Regions from separate parts of the Pseudomonas sp. MDT1-16 genome, predicted to be linked through region 3. Evidence: predicted binding sites of a transcription regulator. Region 3 holds the regulator's gene; each other region holds the start of a gene.
What was found. Region 3 encodes FliA, which starts transcription of late flagellar genes. Its sites were predicted from a motif close to CTAAAGTTTNNNNNNNNNNNGCCGNTAA; they were not measured.
Positions count from the first base shown of each region.

Region 1 (3,207 bases), 2.7 Mb from region 3:
TGAGTCTCGACATCCACCACGCCAACCGAAATCGCTTCCGGTGTCGGCGCCACTTCTGCCAGCACTTTCTCGACGTCGATGATTTCGACTAACTGATTGTCGACCCGAGTCACAGCCGTCAGGTAATGGTCGCGTCCCGTGCCCTTGGGTGGCGGATGAATCTCCTCCCAATTCATGTTGACGATGCGTTCTACCGATCGCACCAGGAAACCCTGGGTCTTGGTGTTGTACTCCGTGATAATCACGAAGGGATTGCTTTGATCTTTCAGCGCACCGGAACCGGTCGCCATCGCCAGATCAAGAATCGGAATGGTCGCCCCCCGAATACTTGCCACACCGCACACGACAGGACTGGATTTTGGCATCAGCGTCAGTTTGGGGCATTGCAGCACCTCCCGAACCTTGAACACGTTGATCCCATACAGCTGCTGGCCGTCAAGACGGAACAACAACAGCTCAAGGCGATTTTGCCCTACCAGTTGCGTGCGCTGGTTTACCGCATCCATTACACCAGCCATGCACAGACTCCTACACCAACGCTTAAGTGTGTTGCGACGCGCATTCATCACTAAACGGCACGGCGCTTGCTTTTTAACTCTTATGAACACAGAACCGACATTTTTCCGACGCCTGACATCAAATGCCCGCACATTAATGTGCGCGATGTCGGCCGTTTGCCTGTTCAACGCTGGCAGCCCTGCCCTTGCTGACGCGGTTACCTTGCCTGACATGCTTATCGGCGTCACTCAGGGCTTTCTTGAATTCACCGTAGAAGACTATCTGGCGACCAGTCAAACGCAAGGCCGTTACGAGATCGAGGTCAACCAGCTCGATCCACGCCTGCGCATGCCCATGTGCGACAAGGAATTGACAGCGACCCTGGAGAGCCCGGCCAAGCCATTAGGCCGCGTCACGGTCAAAGTTCGCTGCGAGGGCGCGTCGCCCTGGACCGTCTTCGTACCCGCTCAAGTGCACCTGTTTCGCGACATTGTGACCACCACCCGCCCGCTGCGACGCGCCGGTATCGTCGAGCCCGACGATGTGACCTTGCGCGAGCGCGACATCAGCCTTATCAACCAGGGTTACCTGACTTCTGTCGACCAGGCGATCGGGCAGAAACTTACCCGACCAATGGTCGCCGATCAGGTCATGACCCTGGTGCACATGGAACAGGCAGAAGTCATCAGTAAGGGCGACCAGGTGGTGATTACCGCCCGCAGCGGTACGCTCAGCGTGCGCATGCCGGGCGAAGCGCTGTCCAACGGCGGCTTGCGCGAACAGATTCGGGTGAAAAACCTCAACTCCCAGCGGGTCATCAAGGCGCAAGTCACCGCGCCCGGCCAAGTGGAAGTGGCCATGTAGAACACTGGCGCGCCGCTCGACTGTTCCTTAAACTGTGCCCCATGCAGGGCAAGCGCTGACGCGCGCAAGCTCATTGATAACGGGGCCTAAAGTTTTTCCGGGTATGGCCGAAAACATGGCAAGCGTCCAAATACCCAGAGGTTTTTTTATCATGGTCATCGATTTCAGCCGTTTAAACAGTTCCCCGTCACTTACCGGCAGTACACGGACCAGCGCCGCGAAGGAAACCGCCGAAGCTGGCAAATCCGCACCGCTGAATACCCCGGCCGAGCAGGTCAGTACCGCTAAAAGCGGGGAATCGGTACATCTCAGCAATGAGGCTCAACAGTTGCAGAAGGTCACTGACAAGCTGCGCGATCAGCCTGCCGTCGACAACGCCCGCGTGGCCGAGTTGAAAGCAGCGATTGCCGATGGCAGCTACAAAGTCGACAGCAACCGTGTAGCCAGCAAACTGCTCAACTTCGAAGCCCAGCGCTAGGCCAAGGCCCGCGCCAGGCTTTTGGACGCTTAAAACCCAAGGCCAGCCATGCACGACTCTAATTTACTGCAACTGATCACTGACGATTTCGCTCCAGCACAGCATTTGCTGGCGTTACTGCAAGCCGAGTCCCTCGCCTTGCACGGTCGTGACATGCCACTGCTGGAAGAAATTCTGGCGCAGAAACAGGCATTGATCATTTTGCTCGATCAGCATGGCCGCAAGCGCAGTGAAATCCTCGCCAGCCTCAAACTGCCGACCAACCGCAACGGCCTGGAGCAACTCGCCAGCCATTCGAGCATTGGCGATCAGTTACTGGAGCGGAGCGATGTGCTGACCGATCTTCTGGCGCAGTGCCAGGCGGCCAACATCAAGAATGGCCAGTCGATTCTGGTGCAACAGGCCGCGACGGCCAATCAGCTGAAAATCCTCAACGGCGGCGAGCCGCCAGCGCTCTATGATGCACGCGGATCAACCTCCATGCTTGCGAAGCCGCGCGCGCTCAGTCAGGCTTGAGCCTGCCGAAAAGCACGCACTATCAAGACGCGAAACATGCTGGCAAACTAATGGCCAGCCGTAGTCATATTTTGTCTGGAGATCGATGAACCGTGTTCAATGCCTTAAGCGCGGAAGATGCTCCGCAGCCACCCAAGGTGCTCACCACGCCTCTGGAGATCTCCGGCAACCTGCGTCAGCTGCAAGACAGCCATGATCCGCTGATCATCACGTTCCATGAGCGCAGCCAGCGCTTCCAGAGTTATCTGGTAGACATCGACCGTGACAGCAACATGATTGCCCTGGACGAAATGATTCCCCGCGACGGTGAACGTTTCCTGCTGGCAGGCGAACCGTTCAAGGTAGAAGGCTTTCACGACGGCGTACGTATTGCCTGGGAAAGCAACGGTCCGTTGACCATCGACGAATCCGATGGTGCTCGCTGCTACCGTGGGCCCCTGCCCTCCGAGGTGGTTTACCATCAGCGCCGTAATGCATTCCGCGCGGCATTGAAGCTGGCACAACTGGTCAACGTCGATCTGGGCGGAGAAAAACTCAAGTCGCCGATCAGTGGCAAGCTCCTGGACATCTCGGCCACCGGCTGCAAGTTGCGCTTCGAAGGCGACATCACGGGCAGCCTGCAACTGGGTCAGGTCTATGACCGCTTCACCGCCGCCCTGCCCTTTGGCAACATGACGGCTCCGGTCGAATTGCGTTATCTGCACTTCGAAGAAAGGATCTCCACCACCTTCGCCGGCGTACGCTTTCACAACATGAGCGGGCTGGTGCAGCGCCAGGTCGAGCGGTTCGTCTATCAGCTTCAGCGCGAAGCACGGCGCTTCGACAAAGACGACATGTAATACGACGTTTCA
Region 1 is NZ_CM142717.1:1,744,467-1,747,673, reverse strand. Features, by position in the region: gene ACYZT3_RS07865 (chemotaxis protein CheV) at 1-518, opposite strand, end outside; gene flgA (flagellar basal body P-ring formation chaperone FlgA) at 601-1,362, shown strand; gene flgM (flagellar biosynthesis anti-sigma factor FlgM) at 1,514-1,840, shown strand; gene ACYZT3_RS07850 (flagella synthesis protein FlgN) at 1,889-2,356, shown strand; gene ACYZT3_RS07845 (flagellar brake protein) at 2,449-3,195, shown strand.
Region 1: a site for FliA is predicted at 1,449-1,476, ahead of flgM (flagellar biosynthesis anti-sigma factor FlgM). Genes of this name have one in related genera too.

Region 2 (3,207 bases), 1.8 Mb from region 3:
CCAGACGCTGGGTGCTGCCCATGTTGTCGGCAATGTTCAGGGAGGTGGCGCTGAATTCTTCCACGGCGCCAGCCATGCTGGTGATTTCGCCCGACTGCTGCTCCATCCCTTCATAGGCACCGCCGGACAGACCGGACAAGGCCTGGGCACGGCTGTTGACCTCTTGCGAAGCTTTGCGGATGTGCTCGACCATGGTCGACAAAGCTTGGCTCATCTGGTTGAAAGCGCGGGCCAGCTGACCGATCTCGTCGTTGCTCGAGACGTTCAGCCGCACGCTCAAATCACCGGCACCCAAGGCTTCAGCCTGACGCACCAAATCACCCAGCGGCGCGAGTTTGCTGCGCAACAGCCAGACTGCCGAGCCCACAGCGATCAACATCGCCAGCAGACTGCCAATCGCCAATTGAATACCGACACTCCAGGTCACGGCACGGATTTCGGTTTTCGGCATACTCGCCACCACCGACCATGGGCCGCCTTCAAACGGTACGGCAATGCTGTAGAAATCTTCGGACTTGTCGCTCCAGAACTCGCCCTTGCCCGGCGTCTTCGCCAACCCAACGATGCTCGGAGTCGCCTGATCCAGCGCTTGTACACCCGCTATCGGCACCAGCCATTTGTTCTGTTCATCCAGCAGCGCCAGGGAACCGGTCTGGCCGATACGGAAGCGCTTGAGGTTGGCGAACTGCGCGTTCTGCGCGTCGGTGTAGTCGAATCCTACGAACAGGACGGCGATCACCTTACCGCTGCTGTCGCGTACGGGGGTGTACTGAGTCATGTAGGAGCGCTCGAACAGCAAGGCACGACCGACATAGCTCTGCCCCGCCATCAAACGGGCATAGGCCGGGTTAGCGTGATCGAGCAGCGTGCCGATGGCCCGGTTGCCGTCCTGTTTGCTAAGTGAGGTGCTGATCCGAACGAAATCTTCGCCGCTGCGCACGAACACCGTGGCGACACCCGCCGTCATTTGCTTGAACTCGTCGACTTCCTTGAAGTTGTTGTTCAAGACTTCGCTGCCCAGGTGCAGGCCCGGAGTCTGAGCGCCCGCCACGACCACCGGTTCGCCCGGATGCACGCTCAGACCCGCGCTGAAGCGTTTCTCGAACAAGCCAGCCAGGCGCTGGGTGCTTTCACGCAACGTGCCGTGAAAGGTGCTCAACTGATCGGCCAGCAACCGGGCTTCACTGGCCAGGTGCTCTTCGCGGGTGGCAAGGTTGGCGGTGTCCAGCGAGCGCAGGGCGAACACGGTACTGCCGCTGATGACAATCGCCAGTATCACGGCAAGCGCAAGACCAAGCTGTGAGGCGATCCGGGCACGAGGTTGAGACATGACAGCTCCTGGCCGAGTGACCGGATCATCCTGATCACGACGCACACTCAGCAAAATTTCTAATGGGAATTACGTCGAACCTGCACGAAGGTTCCATCTGCAGACTTTCGGCGGCAAACCTGAATACTTGAGTAATTGACCGGGATATGGCTCAAGGCCGCCATTGCGGCGGCTCTATCGATTCAGCTCAAGTGCTGGACATCGGGTAATTCCATTGCTAGGGCTTCGCCTTGCAGGAAATCGCTGAGACGACGCAAACGTTCACCTCCGGGGCGTGTTTTCGGCCAGACGAGGTAATAATTCTCACCGCTGGCGACGGCCGTCGGCCACGGCAAACTCAAGCGTCCCTGCGCCACATCCTCCGCCACCATCAGCAGATCGCCCATGGACACGCCGTAGCCTCGGGCGGCGGCGATCATGCCCAGCTCCAGCGTGTCGAACACCTGCCCGCCCTTGAGTGACACCTGGTCCGCCAGCCCCATGCGTTCCAGCCAGCTGCGCCAGTCACGACGATCCGGCGTCGGGTGCAGCAGTTCGGCATTGGCCAGTCGCGCGACATCCCACGGCTGATCCTGCAGAAGATTCGGCGCGCCGACTGGAATCAGCTCTTCCGGGAACAGGAAACTCGCCTCCCAGTCCGGCTGAAAATGCCCGTTGCTGAGGATGACGGCGCAGTCGAACGGTTCATGGTTGAAGTCCACCGAGTCGACGTCCATCCAGGCGCTGGTCAATTGCACCTCATTGCCTGGTTGTAGGTGCCGAAAGCGGCTGAGCCGTGCCAGCAGCCAACGCATGGTCAGGGTCGACGGCGCTTTCATGCGCAGAATGTCATCCTCGGCGCGCAAGGTACTGCAGGCCCGCTCCAGCGCGGTGAAGCCTTCACGAATGCCCGGCAGGATCAGCCGCGCCGATTCGGTCAATTGCAGATTGCGCCCGCTGCGGTGAAACAGCCGACAGGCAAAATGGTCTTCGAGCGTACGAATATGTCGGCTGACCGCACTTTGAGTGATCGATAATTCTTCGGCTGCACGGGTAAACGAGCTGTGCCGAGCCGCCGCTTCGAATGCGCGCAGGGCATACAAGGGAGGAAGACGACGGGACATTCGGAAACCTCCTATAGCGGGATTCGGTCACCCTAGCAGAAACTCTCCAGCATGAGTTTGAATCATGCCACCCATCCATTTTATCCCTTTGTGCAAACCCCGTAGAGCGCCGAGAATCGACGCCTTCCTGTCCTCTTTGGCTTTCCTTTTCTCTTTAAGAGCGGAGCGTGACGACCATGCAGCATCCAGCACGTACCGAACTCTGGGCCATCCTGCGGCTGGCGGGGCCGTTGATTGCCTCGCAGTTGGCGCACATGCTGATGGTCCTCACCGACACCTTGATGATGGCGCGCCTGAGTCCCGAAGCGTTGGCCGGGGGTGGCCTGGGTGCGGCGACTTACTCGTTCGTGTCGATTTTCTGTATTGGCGTGATCGCCGCGGTCGGCACCCTCGTGGCAATCCGTCAGGGTGCCGGCGACATCGTCGGCGCCGCCAGGCTGACTCAGGCCGGGTTATGGCTGGCGTGGTTGATGGCGCTGGTGGCCGGGCTGCTGCTGTGGAACCTGAAACCGGTCTTGCTGATGTTTGGCCAGACCGAAACCAACGTCCATGCGGCAGGACAGTTCCTGCTGATCCTGCCGTTCGCCCTGCCCGGCTACCTGAGCTTCATGGCCCTGCGCGGCTTCACCAGCGCCATCGGCCGGGCGACGCCGGTGATGGTGATCAGCCTGGGCGGCACCGTGGCCAACTTCGTCCTCAACTACGCGTTCATCACCGGGATGTTCGGCTTGCCAAAAATGGGCCTGGTGGGGATTGGCCTGGTCACCGCGATCG
Region 2 is NZ_CM142717.1:6,223,495-6,226,701, forward strand. Features, by position in the region: gene ACYZT3_RS28870 (methyl-accepting chemotaxis protein) at 1-1,330, opposite strand, end outside; gene ACYZT3_RS28875 (LysR substrate-binding domain-containing protein) at 1,513-2,433, opposite strand; gene ACYZT3_RS28880 (NorM family multidrug efflux MATE transporter) at 2,610-3,207, shown strand, end outside.
Region 2: a site for FliA is predicted at 1,435-1,462, ahead of ACYZT3_RS28870 (methyl-accepting chemotaxis protein). Genes of this name have one in related genera too.

Region 3 (3,207 bases):
GCTCGTTGAGCTGGAGGAAGCCGGCGCCTCCTTTTACAGTGTGAAAACCGCGAAAAATTGCATTGAGCAAGTCCGCATCATCGGGTCGGCTTTCAAGCTCGACCAGCTGTTCGGACAGTTGCTCTAGAATCTCGCCGGCCTCAACCAGGAAATCCTGAAGGATCTCTTCATCGGCGCCGAAGCTCATGTGTAGGGGTGCTCCTAGAATCCAAGGCTGGAAAGCAAATCGTCTACATCGTCCTGACCGGACACAACGTCTTCTCTTTTATCGGCATGAATCTGCGGACCTTCACCCTGAGAGAGATGTTTTTGCGGATCTTTTTCAGCCAGCATCGCTTCACGGTCATGTTCGATGCCCGCAAAGCGGTCCACCTGACTGGCCATAAGTACGAGCTTGAGCAGGTTGCTTTCAACTTCGGTGACCAATTGGGTCACACGCTTGATCACCTGACCGGTGAGGTCCTGGTAATCCTGAGCGAGCAGAATGTCGTTGAGGTTGCTCGACACCACGCGATTGTCTTCGCTGCTGCGGGTCAGGAAACCGTCGACTCGCCGGGCCAGTTCGCGGAACTCTTCAGCCCCGACTTCCCGACGCATGAACCGTCCCCAGTCGGTGCTCAAGGCCTGGGCTTCATCGCTCAGGCCGTTGACCAGCGGCGTGGCGTTCTCCACCAGGTCCATGGTGCGGTTGGCCGCGGCCTCGGTCAGCTTGACCACATAGCCCAGACGCTCGGTGGCGTCCGTGATCTGCGACACTTCCTCGGCTTGCGGCATGTTCGGGTCAATCTGGAAATTGACGATCGCGCTATGCAGCTCGCGAGTGAGCTTGCCCACTTCCTGGTACAGGCCGCGGTCACGGGTCTGGTTGAGCTCATGGATCAGTTGCACGGCGTCGCCGAACCTGCCTTTTTCAAGGCTTTCGACCAGTTCGACAGCGTGTTTTTTCAGGGTCGACTCGAAATCGCCCTGTGAAGATTCGTTATGCTCCATAGCTCCCCCGTGGCGCAGTTTCTTAACCGATGCGTTCGAAAATCTTTTCGATTTTTTCTTTCAACGCCTGGGCCGTAAAGGGTTTGACCACATAGCCGTTAACACCGGCCTGGGCTGCCTCGATGATCTGCTCGCGCTTGGCCTCAGCGGTCACCATCAGCACCGGCAGGTGCTTGAGCTTTTCATCGGCGCGCACGTGGCGCAGCAGATCGATACCGGTCATGCCGGGCATGTTCCAGTCCGTTACCAGAAAGTCGATGCTCCCGCTGTTGAGGACCGGAATGGCAGTGGTGCCATCATCGGCCTCGACCGTGTTGGTGAACCCAAGGTCACGCAACAGGTTTTTTATGATCCGCCGCATCGTTGAGAAGTCATCAACGATGAGGATTTTCATGTTCTTGTTCAATTCGACCTCCAAGCAGTCTTAAACGCGCCCAGCACCTGGACACGCCATTTCAATCAATCCGGCAAAGCACTCAATGACTGTCTGGAGCACAACAGATCGGGACTCGTGCGGTTCAACACCCCACCAGCCACGTTCGCAGTGTCCCCACACTGCCTTCAGCGCGCTCGCCACTCCCCCAAACGCCCCCGCAAACGGGCCGCGCACTGGCTGTGTAACTGGCTGACCCGAGACTCGCTGACCCCCAGGACCTCACCGATTTCCTTGAGATTCAACTCTTCGTCGTAGTACAGCGCCAACACCAGTCGCTCACGCTCCGGCAAATTGGCAATCGCGTCCGCCAGTGCCATCTGGAAGCGTTCATCTTCCAGATCGCGCGACGGTTCGAGATGAGCACTGGCGCCATCCTCGTGCAACCCTTCGTGTTCGCCGTCCTGCAACAGATCGTCGAAACTGAATAACCGGCTGCCCAGGGTGTCGTTCAAAATCCCGTAATAATCGTCGAGACTCAATTGGAGTTCGGCCGCAACCTCGTGATCTTTAGCGTCACGACCGGTTTTAGCTTCAATCGAGCGAATGGCGTCGCTGACCATCCGGGTATTGCGGTGGACCGAACGTGGCGCCCAGTCCCCCTTGCGCACTTCATCGAGCATCGCGCCGCGGATTCGAATGCCCGCGTACGTCTCGAAGCTCGCGCCTTTGCTGGCGTCGTATTTGGTCGACACTTCAAGCAGGCCGATCATCCCGGCCTGGATCAGGTCTTCGACCTGGACACTGGCCGGCAGACGCGCCAGCAAGTGGTAGGCAATGCGTTTAACCAGTGGCGCGTAACGCTCGATCAGCTCGTACTGCGCGTCACGTGCCGACTTCTTGTAGAGGTTGTAGCCGCTGGCTGTCATAGCACCGGTCCTGCCGTTTGTTGCACGAGGCGCTCGACGAAAAACTCCAGGTGCCCACGCGGGTTGGCAGGCAACGGCCAGGTATCGACCTTCTGTGCAATGGCCTTGAACGCCAGGGAGCACTTGGAACGCGGGAAGGCTTCATAGACGGCGCGCTGCTTCTGCACGGCCTTGCGCACGCTTTCGTCGTAAGGCACCGCGCCGACGTATTGTAAGGCGACGTCGAGGAAGCGATCCGTGACCTTGGTCAACTTGGCGAACAGGTTGCGACCTTCCTGCGGGCTCTGGGCCATGTTGGCCAGGACGCGGAAACGGTTCATGCCGTAATCGCGGTTTAGCAGTTTGATCAGTGCGTAGGCATCAGTGATCGAGGTCGGCTCGTCACAGACCACCAGCAAGACTTCTTGCGCTGCGCGAACGAAACTGACTACCGACTCACCAATGCCCGCAGCGGTGTCGATCACCAATACGTCGAGGTTGTCGCCGATATCGCTGAACGCCTGGATCAGGCCGGCGTGTTGGGCCGGGCTCAGATGAACCATGCTCTGTGTACCGGACGCGGCCGGGACGATGCGGATGCCGCCAGGGCCTTGCAACAATACGTCGCGCAGCTCGCAGCGGCCTTCGATCACGTCGGCCAACGTACGTTTGGGTGTCAGTCCCAGCAGGACGTCGACGTTCGCCAGCCCCAGATCGGCGTCCAGCAGCATGACGCGCCGGCCGAGTTCAGCTAGAGCCAGGGACAAGTTCACTGACACGTTAGTTTTCCCGACGCCACCTTTGCCGCCGGTCACCGCGATCACCTGTACGGGATGCATGCTGCCCATGAATTTTCTTTACCTTGTCTTACTTAGACGGAGGCCACATTACTGGCTGCGCGTTCACAAAATGAACAATGCATGGCAGACCATCGAT
Region 3 is NZ_CM142717.1:4,424,613-4,427,819, forward strand. Features, by position in the region: gene ACYZT3_RS20295 (chemotaxis protein CheA) at 1-187, opposite strand, end outside; gene ACYZT3_RS20300 (protein phosphatase CheZ) at 202-990, opposite strand; gene ACYZT3_RS20305 (chemotaxis response regulator CheY) at 1,013-1,384, opposite strand; gene fliA (RNA polymerase sigma factor FliA) at 1,552-2,292, opposite strand; gene fleN (flagellar synthesis regulator FleN) at 2,289-3,119, opposite strand.

Region 4 (3,207 bases), 2.9 Mb from region 3:
AGAGCACGGCGAAGTTTGCCCTGCCAACTGGAAAAAAGGCGACAAAGGCATGACCGCTTCGACCGAAGGCGTCGCGGCTTACCTGACCGAGAACGCTGCTGCGCTGTAAGGCACGTTTGAGGCATAAAAAACCGGCCGTTGAGGCCGGTTTTTTTATGGGCGGGATAAACCCGACGACGATCAGTCGTTGTAGTCTTCCCAGCCGCCCATTTGTTTCCAGCGATTGACGATGCCGCAGAACAGCTCGGCCGTCTTCTCGGTGTCGTAGCGAGCCGAGTGGGCCTCGCGACCGTCGAAGTCGATATCAGCTGCCTGACAGGCCTTGGCCAGTACCGTTTGGCCGTAAGCCAGACCGGCCAGGGTTGCAGTATCGAAGCTCGAGAACGGATGGAACGGGTTACGTTTCATGTCCAGGCGCGCGACGGCGGCGTTGAGAAAGCCCAGATCGAAGCTGCTGTTGTGCCCGACCAGAATCGCCCGTTTGCAACCATTGGCTTTAAGGGCCTTGCGGATGCCGCGGAAGATATCGGTCAGCGCTGCTTCCTCACTCACTGCCATGCGTAGCGGATGATCGAGTTTGATCCCGGTGAATTCCAGGGCGGCCGCTTCGATGTTTGCGCCTTCAAAAGGCTCTACGCGAAAGAAGTAGGTGTGGTCGGGGTACACAAACCCTTTTTCGTCCATGCCGATGGTGGTGGCGGCAATTTCCAGCAACGCGTCAGTGGCAGAGTTGAAACCACCGGTTTCAACGTCGACAACGACTGGCAGGTACCCACGGAAGCGTTCAGCCATCGGGTGGCGCGAACCACCTCCACCGCCTTGACCTTCCTGTTCGTCGTCGAAATGGTCTTCACTCACGCGTGTTCCTCCAGCAGGCGCCAGCGCAGTTTTTCACCGGCGCGCAGCGGGATTACGGTCAGCTCGCCAAATGGCAGGCTGGTTGGGGCGGTCCACTCATCGCGGACCAGGGTGATGCGATCGGTGTTCACCGGCAGGCCGTAGAAACGCGGGCCGTTCACGCTGGCAAAGGCTTCGAGCTTGTCCAGCGCGTTGCGTTGTTCGAAGGCTTCGGCATACATCTCAATCGCGGCATAAGCGGTGTAGCAACCGGCACAGCCGCAAGCGGCTTCCTTGGCGTGCTGGGCATGGGGCGCCGAGTCGGTACCGAGGAAGAACTTGTCGCTGCCGCTGGTGGCGGCGTCGAGCAGGGCTTCCTGATGGGTGTTGCGCTTGAGGATCGGCAGGCAATAGAAGTGCGGCCGAATCCCGCCCACCAGCATGTGGTTGCGGTTGTACAGCAGGTGATGCGCGGTGATGGTCGCGCCAACATTGGCCGAAGCCGCGTTGACGAACTGCACGGCGTCAGCGGTGGTGATGTGTTCGAACACCACTTTGAGCGTCGGGAAACGCTCGACCACTCGACGCATGTGCTCATCGATGAAGATTTTTTCGCGATCGAAAACGTCGACATCGCCACGGGTGACTTCACCGTGAACCAGCAAGGGCATCCCGACTTCGGCCATGGCCTCGAGTGCAGGGAAAATCTTGTCGATGCTGGTGACACCGGAGTCTGAGTTGGTGGTCGCGCCGGCCGGGTACAGCTTGGCGGCGTGAATGAATCCGCAGGCCTTGGCCTCGCGAATTTCTTCGGGCTGTGTAAGATCGGTCAGGTACAGCACCATCAACGGTTCGAAGCGACTGCCGGCCGGGCGTGCAGCGAGAATCCGCTGGCGATAGCCGTCGGCTTCAGCGGTGTTACGCACCGGAGGTACCAGGTTGGGCATGATGATGGCGCGACCAAAGGTGCGCGCGACATCCGCGACTGTATTGGTCAACACAGCACCATCGCGAAGATGAATATGCCAGTCGTCGGGACGCAGCAGGGTCAGGCGGTCGGACATGAGGGGATTCCAGGCGGGTCAAACTGAGGGGAATGCTACCGGAAAAGACTCTTCCAGGCACTCGCTATCAAGTTTTGCAGGAAGCTTCCGATATCCAACAGGTATGCCGTAAACCTGTGTATGTCGGTCTTTTTGTTGTAGAAGCCAGTGGAGCCTCCCGTGCGCCAGCGTTATTTAGCCTTGCTCAGCGTATTTGCCAGCCTTCCCGCGATGGCGCTCACTTTCCAGACCCGTCTGGAGAGCATCGAGTGGACGGTCGAAGGAGACAAGTTCGAGTGCCGCCTGACTCAGCCGATCACCGATTTTGGTTCCGGCGAGTTCGTGCGCCGCGCCGGCGAGCAAGCGACGTTTCGTCTGAAGGCCGACAGCGCGATGATCGGCGGCGGTTCGGCGACCTTGCTGGCGGCGGCTGCACCCTGGCAGCCGGGGCGTGGCGACATTAACCTCGGGTCTGTGCGAATCGGCAGTGGCAATGTGCTGTTCAACAGTTCGCACGTTCAGGCCGGGCGTTTGATCAGTGGCCTGATGGATGGCCGCAGTCCGGTTGTTCGACATTACTCTGGCGATGGCCGGATGTCGGAAGTGCGTCTGTTGCCGGTCAAGTTCAGCAAGGCCTTCAACGACTACCAGGGCTGCGTGGCAAAACTGCTGCCAAAGAATTTCGAGCAGGTCAAACAGTCCGAAATTGGCTTCCCCGGCGAAGGCATCGATCTTGACGCGCGGGCCAAGGCTCAGTTGCTGGTGATGCTGGATTTCATGAAGGCTGATCCGACGGTCAACCACATCGAACTCGATGGCCACTCCGACAATAGCGGCAACCGCCTGACCAACCGTGACCTGTCGCGCCGCCGGGCTCTGGCGGTCATGGACTTCTTCAAGGTCAATGGTATTCAGGAATCGCAGATCACCCTGCGCTTCCACGGCGAGCGTTATCCGTTGGCGCCCAATACCAGTTCTGCCAACCGGGCGAAGAACCGTCGGGTCAATGTGCACCTGGCGCGGGTTGCGCCCACCGAAAAGCCAGCCCCTCAGGCCACTGCAGCGGCGAGCGCCGCGTCGACTTCCTGAACCCGCTGTATTCGTCGCTCACTCGACATAATATGTCGCTTCGTCGTCATAAGCTGTCGCGCCTCTGTAAATTATCCTGCATGACCGGTAGACTTGACGGCTTTCCGTAGAACCCGTGGAGTGATGGCATGGCGGACGTAAACAAGGTCGTTCTGGCGTATTCCGGCGGCCTGGACACTTCGGTGATCCTCAAGTGGCTGCAGGATACTTATAACTGTGAAGTCGTGACCTTCACCGC
Region 4 is NZ_CM142717.1:1,533,370-1,536,576, forward strand. Features, by position in the region: gene ACYZT3_RS06855 (peroxiredoxin) at 1-109, shown strand, start outside; gene rnt (ribonuclease T) at 181-858, opposite strand; gene pyrC (dihydroorotase) at 855-1,901, opposite strand; gene ACYZT3_RS06870 (flagellar protein MotY) at 2,061-2,969, shown strand; gene ACYZT3_RS06875 (argininosuccinate synthase) at 3,098-3,207, shown strand, end outside.
Region 4: a site for FliA is predicted at 1,968-1,995, ahead of ACYZT3_RS06870 (flagellar protein MotY). Genes of this name have one in related genera too.